Linked DNA regions of Haloactinospora alba. The protein of the gene in region 2 binds, or shares a complex with, the protein of the main gene of each other region. Links are inferred from orthologs where the notes say so. Each region holds a gene or a part of one and is shown on either strand. Other genes may lie near its edges.

Evidence for each region.
Region 1: the proteins of FHX37_RS04315 (region 2) and FHX37_RS05420 are in contact, whole or in part, in a crystal structure (PDB 1UMB), measured with the Thermus thermophilus proteins. The link is inferred for Haloactinospora alba from one-to-one orthologs. Residues at the interface, in WP_096411461.1 of Thermus thermophilus: Trp90, Pro122, Asn123, Lys124, Arg126, Gln127, Gly133, Ser134, Lys135, Phe140, Thr141, Val142, Ala143, Pro145, Ser148, His149, Pro151, Pro152, Gly155, Ala156, Ile158, Ser159, Met160, Leu162, Leu163, Arg164, Thr165, Gln167, Asp182, Ala185; in WP_096411463.1 of Thermus thermophilus: Leu27, Asp51, Met54, Thr56, Pro57, Ser59, Ala61, Ala62, Gly65, Ala66, Leu68, Gly69, Met70, Ala72, His73, Gly74, Leu75, Pro89, Asp92, Gln93, Ser96, Gln97, Leu101, Arg102, Tyr103, Arg104, Ser105, Gly106, Gly107, Gln108.

What each region holds. Positions count from the first base shown.
Region 1 is NZ_VFQC01000001.1:1,178,509-1,182,143, forward strand. Bases 637-3,635 are described here. They hold FHX37_RS05420 (alpha-ketoacid dehydrogenase subunit beta), read right to left. Parts: upstream 2,666-3,635; coding sequence 1,607-2,665; downstream 637-1,606. Other genes in these bases: FHX37_RS05415 (dihydrolipoamide acetyltransferase family protein), read right to left, coding at 637-1,610; FHX37_RS05425 (thiamine pyrophosphate-dependent dehydrogenase E1 component subunit alpha), read right to left, coding at 2,666-3,635. In the rest of the region: FHX37_RS05410 (hypothetical protein), read left to right, coding at 1-201; more of FHX37_RS05415, read right to left, coding at 252-636. UniProt on the Bacillus subtilis protein: The branched-chain alpha-keto dehydrogenase complex catalyzes the overall conversion of alpha-keto acids to acyl-CoA and CO(2).
Region 2 is NZ_VFQC01000001.1:927,124-931,192, reverse strand. The notes cover bases 1-2,797. They hold FHX37_RS04315 (thiamine pyrophosphate-dependent dehydrogenase E1 component subunit alpha), read right to left. Parts: upstream 2,020-2,797; coding sequence 982-2,019; downstream 1-981. Other genes in these bases: FHX37_RS04310 (Lrp/AsnC family transcriptional regulator), read left to right, coding at 2,320-2,797; FHX37_RS04320 (alpha-ketoacid dehydrogenase subunit beta), read right to left, coding at 1-985. Outside these bases: more of FHX37_RS04310, read left to right, coding at 2,798-2,814; FHX37_RS04305 (phospho-sugar mutase), read right to left, coding at 2,826-4,069. UniProt on the Bacillus subtilis protein: The branched-chain alpha-keto dehydrogenase complex catalyzes the overall conversion of alpha-keto acids to acyl-CoA and CO(2).

The DNA.
Region 1 (3,635 bases), 250 kb from region 2 along the record:
AGCGCGGCCGGCGGGAACAACAGCGGCCGTCACCGCCTCGCCTCACTACGCACCATCGAGGGCTGGCGTCGGCTGCCGTCCACCCTGGCGACCGAGGGGCGCCGTTACGCGCAGTCGGTCCGGGAGTCGGACGGGGTGCGCCGTGCCCAGGAACGCGCGGCCCAGACCTGGCAACGTGTCACCTCCGGGTTGCGCAAGTAATCCGACGGATCACGTGTACCTGCCCTGAACCCGCAGGGGCCCGTGCCGGCTCAGACGTCGTCCAGCAGCACCGCCGGCCGTTCCACGCAGTCGGCGACGAAACGGAGGAAGCCGCCTGCCTGGCCACCGTCACAGACCCGATGGTCGAACGCCAGGGTCAGCTCGGTGACCGGACGAACCTCGAGCTGGTCACCGCACACCCACGGCCGGTTGACGATCCGGCCCATACCGAGGATGGCGGCTTCCGGATGGTTGATGACCGCAGCGGAACCGTCGACACCGAAAACCCCGTAGTTGTTCACGGTGAAGGTGCCGCCGCTCAGCTCGGCGGGTGCCAGGGAGCCCGAACGCGCGGCTTCCGTCCGCTGCCGCAACTCGGCGGAGAGCTCCCGTAGGCTCCTGTGCTGCGCGCCGTGGAGGACGGGCACGAGAAGTCCCCGGGAAGTCTGGGCGGCAAAACCCAGGTTGACACCGGAGAACCGCACGACCTCCTCACGCGCGGCGTCGAACCGGGAGTTGAGCTCCGGGAAGCGCCGCAGCCCGAGCAGGCAGAACTTCGCCAGAAGGCCGAGCACGCTCACCGGCCGTTGGGGGTCGGAGGCGTTCAGAGCGGAACGGGCGTCCAGCATGCCGGTGGCGTCAGCGTCCACCCACACCGTCGCCTCGGGAATCTCCCGGCGGGAGCGGGCGACCCGTTCGGCCATGGCGCGGTGTGCCGGGCCCAACGGGACGCGTTGGGCCTCCGCGGCGTGTGCGGCCGTGTCGGAAGCGGAGGCTTGCTGCCGGGACGCGAGGGTGCCGATGGCTTCCTCGACATCCCGCCGCAGCACCATGCCGCCCGTTCCACTCCCCGACAGCTCCGTGACGTCGATCCCGTACTCGCGCGCCCGACGCCGGACCAGCGGTGACACCACCGGGACACGTCCCGTCCCTCGCTCGTGGGAGGCGGACGCCGCCCCGGACGCCATTGTCCGGGACGTGTCCGCCCCAGCGGCGCGCCGCCGTGTGCGGGCGCCCGTCTTCACTCCGGAACCCACCAGGACGGCACCGGAAACCGTGTCACCCGCGCTGTCGTAGCGCCCGCCACCGTTCGGGGCCTCTGCCGCCGGCTCCCCGGCCCCCTCGAACCGAGTCCGGTCCGTCGGAGTGGAGCCGTCGACGGTGGAGCTGTCGACACTGAGCAGTGTTGCCCCGACCCCGATGGTTTCACCGGCAGCGGCGTGCAGGGCGGACACACGCCCCGAGAACGGTACGGGGACCTCGACCGTGGTCTTCGCGGTCTCCACCTCGGCCACCGGCTGGTCCACTGCCACCGTGTCCCCGACCGCGACCAGCCATCGCAGTAGTTCGGCCTCGGTCAATCCCTCGCCGAGATCGGGGAGAGCGAACTGTTCGACGGACGCGTTCATGCGCGTGCCTCCGGCCGGCTGGGGTGCTGTGCGGTTGCGTCGGGGCGCTCGGGTGGGGGCGACTGCGCCGGAACCCAGGTGGACTCCCACTGCAGCCGGTCGATGGCATCCAGGATCCGGTCCACGTGCGGCAGGTGGTGCTCCTCGAGGGCCGGCGGGGGGTACGGGATGTCGAAGCCGCCGACACGTAGCACCGGGGCTTCCAGGTAGTGGAAACACGCCTCGGTCACCCGGGAGGCCACCTCCGCGCCGTAACCGCCGAAAGTGGAGGCTTCGTGCACCACGAGCGCCCGCCCCGTCCGGCGCACCGAGGCGGCGACGGTCGTGTCGTCGAACGGGGACAGGCTGCGGAGGTCGATCACCTCGACGCTCCGCCCCGTCTCGTTCGCGGCCTCGGCCGTCTCCAGGGCGGTGGCCACCATCGGCCCGTAGGCGAGCAGGGTGACGTCCTCGCCCGCGCGCCGCACCACCGCCTGTTCCATGGGTTCGGTGCGCAGGGGGGTCTCCACCTCCGCCGTGTTCCAGTACCGGCGTTTGGGCTCCAGGAAGATCACCGGGTCGGGAGCCTCGACCGCTTCCCGCAACATCGAGTAACCGTCAGCGGGGGTGGCGGGAGTGACCACCCGCAGACCAGGAGTGTGCGCGTAGTAGGCCTCGGAGGAGTCCGCGTGGTGCTCGACCGCGCCGATCCCCCCGCCGTAGGGGATCCGGATCACGAGGGGAAGCTCCACACTTCCCCGGGTGCGGTTACGCATCTTGGAGACGTGCGAGACGATCTGTTCGAATGCGGGATACGCGAAAGCGTCGAACTGCATCTCCACCACCGGGCGCTGGCCGTACATGGCCATGCCGACAGCCGTCCCGACGATGCCGGCCTCGGCGATGGGGGAGTCGAAGCACCGTTCGGAACCGAACTCCGACGCCAGGCCGTCCGTGACCCGGAACACTCCGCCGAGCCGGCCGACGTCCTCGCCGTACACCAGGACGTCGGGGTCGTGGGCCAGTGCGTCCCGCAGCGCCTGATTGAGAGCCCGTGCCAGGCTGATCTCTCCCATTCAGCCCTCCTGGATCTCGCCGAGTAGTTCCTGGCGTTGCCGCGCCAGCAGAGCGGGAGCGGAGCCGTAGACGTGGGAGAACAGCTCGCTGGGAGTCGGACGCCCGTCCGTTGCGACCCTCTCCCGCACCCGGGAGGCCACCTGTTCGGCCTGGGCCTCGATGCGTTCCATCTCTCCGTCGTCCAGCAGGCCCTCGGCGCGTAACAGCGTCTCGAGCCGTTGCACCGGGTCGCGCTCCGCCCACTGTCTGGCCTCGTCCTCGTCGCGGTAGCGCCGGGGATCGTCGGAGTTGGTGTGCGGCCCGCGACGGTAGGTCCGGGCCTCGATGATCGTCGGCCCGGCGCCGGAACGGCCCTCCGCCAGTGCGTGGGAGACCACAGCGTGGACGGCCGCGGCGTCGTTCCCGTCCACGTGGTAGCCGCGCATCCCGTAGCCGAGCGCCTTGTGCGCCAGGGTGGGGGCGGCCGACTGTTCCCGGACCGGGACGCTGATCGCCCAGTGGTTGTTCTGGATCAGGAACACGACCGGCGTGTTCCAGACCGCGGCGAAGTTGTAGGCCTCGTGGGCGTCGCCTTCACTGGTGGCGCCGTCTCCCATCAGGACCAGAGCGGCGGCGTTCTCTCCGCGCCGCCGTGCCGCGTAGGTGAGCCCCACAGCGTGTGAGGCGTTGGTGGCCAGCGGGGTGCACTGCGGAGCGCAACGGTGGGTCTCGGCGTCGTAACCACTGTGCCAGTCACCACGGAGCAGGGTGAGTACCTCGACCGGGTCCACACCACGGGAGACGAGGGACACACAGTCGCGGTAGGTGGGGAAGAGCCAGTCGCGCTGCGCCAGAGCCAGCGTTCCGCCGACCTGGCACGCCTCCTGGCCGCGGGAGGAGGGGTACACCGCGAGTCGCCCCTGCCGGGCGAGGGTGCTGGCCTGGTTGTCGAAGCGCTGTCCGATGACCATCGCCCGCAACAGCGCGACC
Region 2 (4,069 bases):
GGTCGACCGTGGGCAGGTACTGCTGTTCCAGCGGACCGGCCGGGTACGGCACGTCGAATCCGGTCACGCGTTCCACGGGAGCGGCGAGCTCGGAGAACGCCCGCTCCGTGATGAGTGCCGAGACCTCCGCACCCAGTCCGGCGGTGAGCGGCGCCTCGTGGACCACCACCGCACGACGGGTACGGCGCACCGCCGCGGCGACCCCCTGGGCGTCGATCGGTTTGAGCCACCGCAGGTCCAGTACCTCCACGTCCACCCCGTCCTCGGCCGCCAGCTCGGCGGCCCTGCGGCAGCGGTGGACCATCGATCCCCACGTCACGAGAGTGGCGTGCCGCCCGGCGCGTACGACGCGGCTCGTTCCCGCCGGCGCGGTGTCCGCTACCGGTTCCACCGGGTGCCGTTCCCAGTAGCGGGCTTTCGGTTCCATGTAGATCACCGGGTCGTCGTCGCGCACCGCACGCAGGAGCAGGCCGTAGGCGTCCTGCGGGTCCGAGGGCGCGACGACCTTCACCCCGGGGAGGTGGGCGAACAGCGCTTCCAGACTCTCCCCGTGGTGTTCGGGGGCCTGGATACCGCCGAAGCTGGGCACTCGCAGCGTGATGGGCATGCGGAACGCCCCCCGGGAGCGGTAGTGCATCCGCGCCATCTGGTTGACGATCTGGTCGACCGCCGGATAGGCGAACCCGTCGAACTGGAGTTCCGGCACCGGGCGCCAGCCGTTCATCGCCAGTCCCACCGCGAGCCCGACGATGCCCGACTCCGCGAGCGGGGTGTCGAACACGCGCCGCGCACCGAACTCCCGCTGCAGACCGTCGGTGACCCTGAACACCCCACCGAGTCGTCCCACATCCTCCCCGAACACCAGTGTGTCGGGGTCGTCGGTCAGGACCGTGCGCAGCGCCCGGTTGAGCGCCTGCTGCATGGAGAGACGGTCCGCGGACGCGTCGTTCGCGGCCTGCCGGTCGTTGACGGCCAGTTCGGTCATGCCACCTCCTCCTGCCAGATGCGCTGCTGCCGTCCGAGCTCCTCGGTCGGTTCGCGGTAGACGTGGGTGAACAGGTCCCTTCCGTCGGGGGGCGCCGCGGCGGCCACTCCGTCGCGGGCCCGTGCCGCACGCTCGCGCGCCTCGTCCTCGGTCCGCGCCGCGGTCGTGTCATCGAGGTGCCCGGCGGCGAGGAGCCCGTCCCGCATCCGCGGGATCGGGTCGTGCTCCTCCCAGGAGCGTTCCTCGGCCACCTCCCGGTACCGGGAGGTGTCATCGGAGGTGGAGTGCGGTTCCAGGCGGTAGGTGAGCGCCTCTATCACTGTCGGGCCCCCGCCGTTCCGGGCCCGGTGCAGCGCCGCGCGGGTGGCGTGGTAGACCTGCGCTGCGTCGTTGCCGTCGACCGTCTCCCCGGCGATGCCGTAGCCGGAGGCGCGTCCGGCAACGGAGCCGCCCGCCACCTGGTTCTCGACGGGCACGGACAGCGCCCACCGGTTGTTCTGGCAGAAGAACACCACGGGGCACGCGAGGACACCGGCCATGTTCATCGCCTCGTGGATGTCGCCCTCGGAGCTGGCGCCGTCACCGAAGTAGGAGAGGGCGCAGCCGCTTCCGCCGCGGAGCTGCTCCCCCAATGCCCAGCCCACGGCGTGCGGTACGGGGCCGCCCACGACCGCGTTGATGGGGGCGAACCCGGACGCCCGCGGGTTGTACAGCCCGCCGTGCCACAACGCGCGGTGGCTGGCGAGGTAGCCGACCATGTCCACGCCCAGGGAGACGGCGGCTCCCATCTCCCGGTACGTCGGAAAGGCGAAGTCGTTGTCCCCGTCGAGGGCGGCCGCGCTCGCGACCTGGGCCGCTTCCTGCCCGCGCAGTGACACGTAGGCGGGGAACACGCCCTGGCGCTGCAGTGCTATCGCCTCACCGTCCAGGTGGCGGGCGGTGAGCATGTCCCGGTAGAGCGAGCGCGCCACGTCGGCGGGGAGGGTGCCCGCGTCCACCGGGGGAGGCGGACCTGAGGGCTCGTGCGTAGGCATGTCGGAGGCTCCTCGGAACGGTTGGCCGTTGTGTCCTCGCGTTGATTGTGCGCACGCAGTCGACAGTTACGCCAGATATACGCCACAGATCGATACAGTTGTGGAGTTCACAGGGCCATATGTCCGATTCTGTCTAACACTAGGGTGCTCCGTCCGCCCCAATGGCGCCTCCGGGCGCGACGGGGCGGAGACGGCCGGCCCGACCTCGCCGCTTGTGCCGTCACGGACGTATTCACGTAGACGGATCCGCTGTTTTGCTGGTACTTGGTAGCTGGTCGCCTCACAGCTTGGAGCTCTCCCATGTCCAACGGTGCGCAACGCGAACCGCAGCGCCGTCCGGATGCCACGGACGAAACGATCATCGGCGCGCTCGCGGAAGACGCCCGTACCGGCATCACGGAGGTGGCGGCACGCGCGAACGTCTCACGTGCCACCGCCTACAACCGCATCAAGCGCCTCACAGATGACGGGGTCATCCGCGGTTACTCGGTCATCACCGACCACGCCAAGCGGGGGATCGGGGTCACCGCGCTGGTGCTGGTCTCCGGCAGCCAGCCGGACTGGCGCGCCAACCGGGAGGTCCTCTCCTCCTACCCCGAGGTGGAGTACTGCTGGTACGTCGTGGGTTCGGCGGACATCGTGCTGCTGGTCCGCGTGGCCGACACCAACCAGCTCCGCGACCTGATCCTGACCCGGTTGCAGGCACTGCCCGGTGTGACCTCCACCCAGACCCTCACCGTCATCGACGAGGTGGTCCACCGGCCGGTCGTGCATCCCCCCGAACACGAGAGCTGAACGGACGAGAGTCACGCCTCGGGGAAGAGCTCCTCCACGGCCCCTGCCAGCTCGGACACGTAACCCGACGCGCGGGAACGGCCCTCCTCCCCGCTCTCCTCCGGCGGCAGGGCCACCTCCACGTAGGCCTTGAGCTTGGGTTCCGTGCCCGAGGGACGCAGCGTCACCCGGGCACAGGCGGGACCGTCCAGCCCGAAACGCAGCGCGTCGGTGCCGGGTAGGTCGCCGACGCCCATGGCGAAGTCCTCCACGTGGGCCACGTCCCAGCTGCCCAACGCGGTGGGCGGGTCGCTGCGCAGGCCGCGCATGGTCGCGGCGAGGCGTGTGGTGTCCGCGACGCGTAGCGACACCTGCCTGGTCCGGTGCAGGCCGTAACGGCGCTCCTGCTCCCGCACCAGGTCCAGCAGGGTCCCGCCCCCGCGTTTGGCCCGCGCGGCCAGCGCCGCGACGAGCAGGGCCGCGCTGATGCCGTCCTTGTCCGCCACCGGACGCCCCGCGTCGCCCCCGACGCAGTACCCCAGGGCCTCCTCGTAGCTGAACACGTTGCGCTCGCCCGGCCCGCCGGCACGCGCCAGCCACTTGAACCCGGTCAGCGTCTCCTCCCAACGCAGCCCGTGCGCCTCCGCGATCGCCGCGAGCGTGCCAGCCGAGACGATGGTGCTGGCCACGACCCGGTCGGCGCCCGACGTCCGCTCCAGAACGTACTCACCCAGCAGTCCGCCCACCTCGTCCCCGGTCAGCAGCCCGTAACCGGGGACAGCCACAGCGAGCCGGTCGGCGTCCGGATCGTTGGCGAGGACAAGGTCGCTACCGTTCCGCTCCCCCGCCGCCAGGGCGAGGTCCAACACGCCCGGCTCCTCCGGGTTCGGGAAGGCCGTCGTCGGGAAGTCGGGGTCGGGCTCGGCCTGTTCGGGAACCATCCGCGGCGGTGGGAAACCGGCGCGCCGGAACACCGCCGCCAGTGTGGAGGCGCCGACGCCGTGCAGCGGCGTGTAGGTCACGTCGATCCCGCGGTCCTCCCCCAGCGGCAGGTCCGCGACCGCCGCCACGTAGTCCGCGACGGCGTCCTCACCCAGGACCCGCCACTCCTCCGACCGGGGCAGCTCGTCCACCGGGGGCGCCTCGCGCATGCCCGCGGCGATCTCGCTGTCGGCGGGAGGGACGATCTGGGCTCCCGCCGCCGGTCCCGACCCTCCGGCGTACACCTTGTACCCGTTGTCCCGGGGCGGGTTGTGGCTCGCGGTGACCATGATCC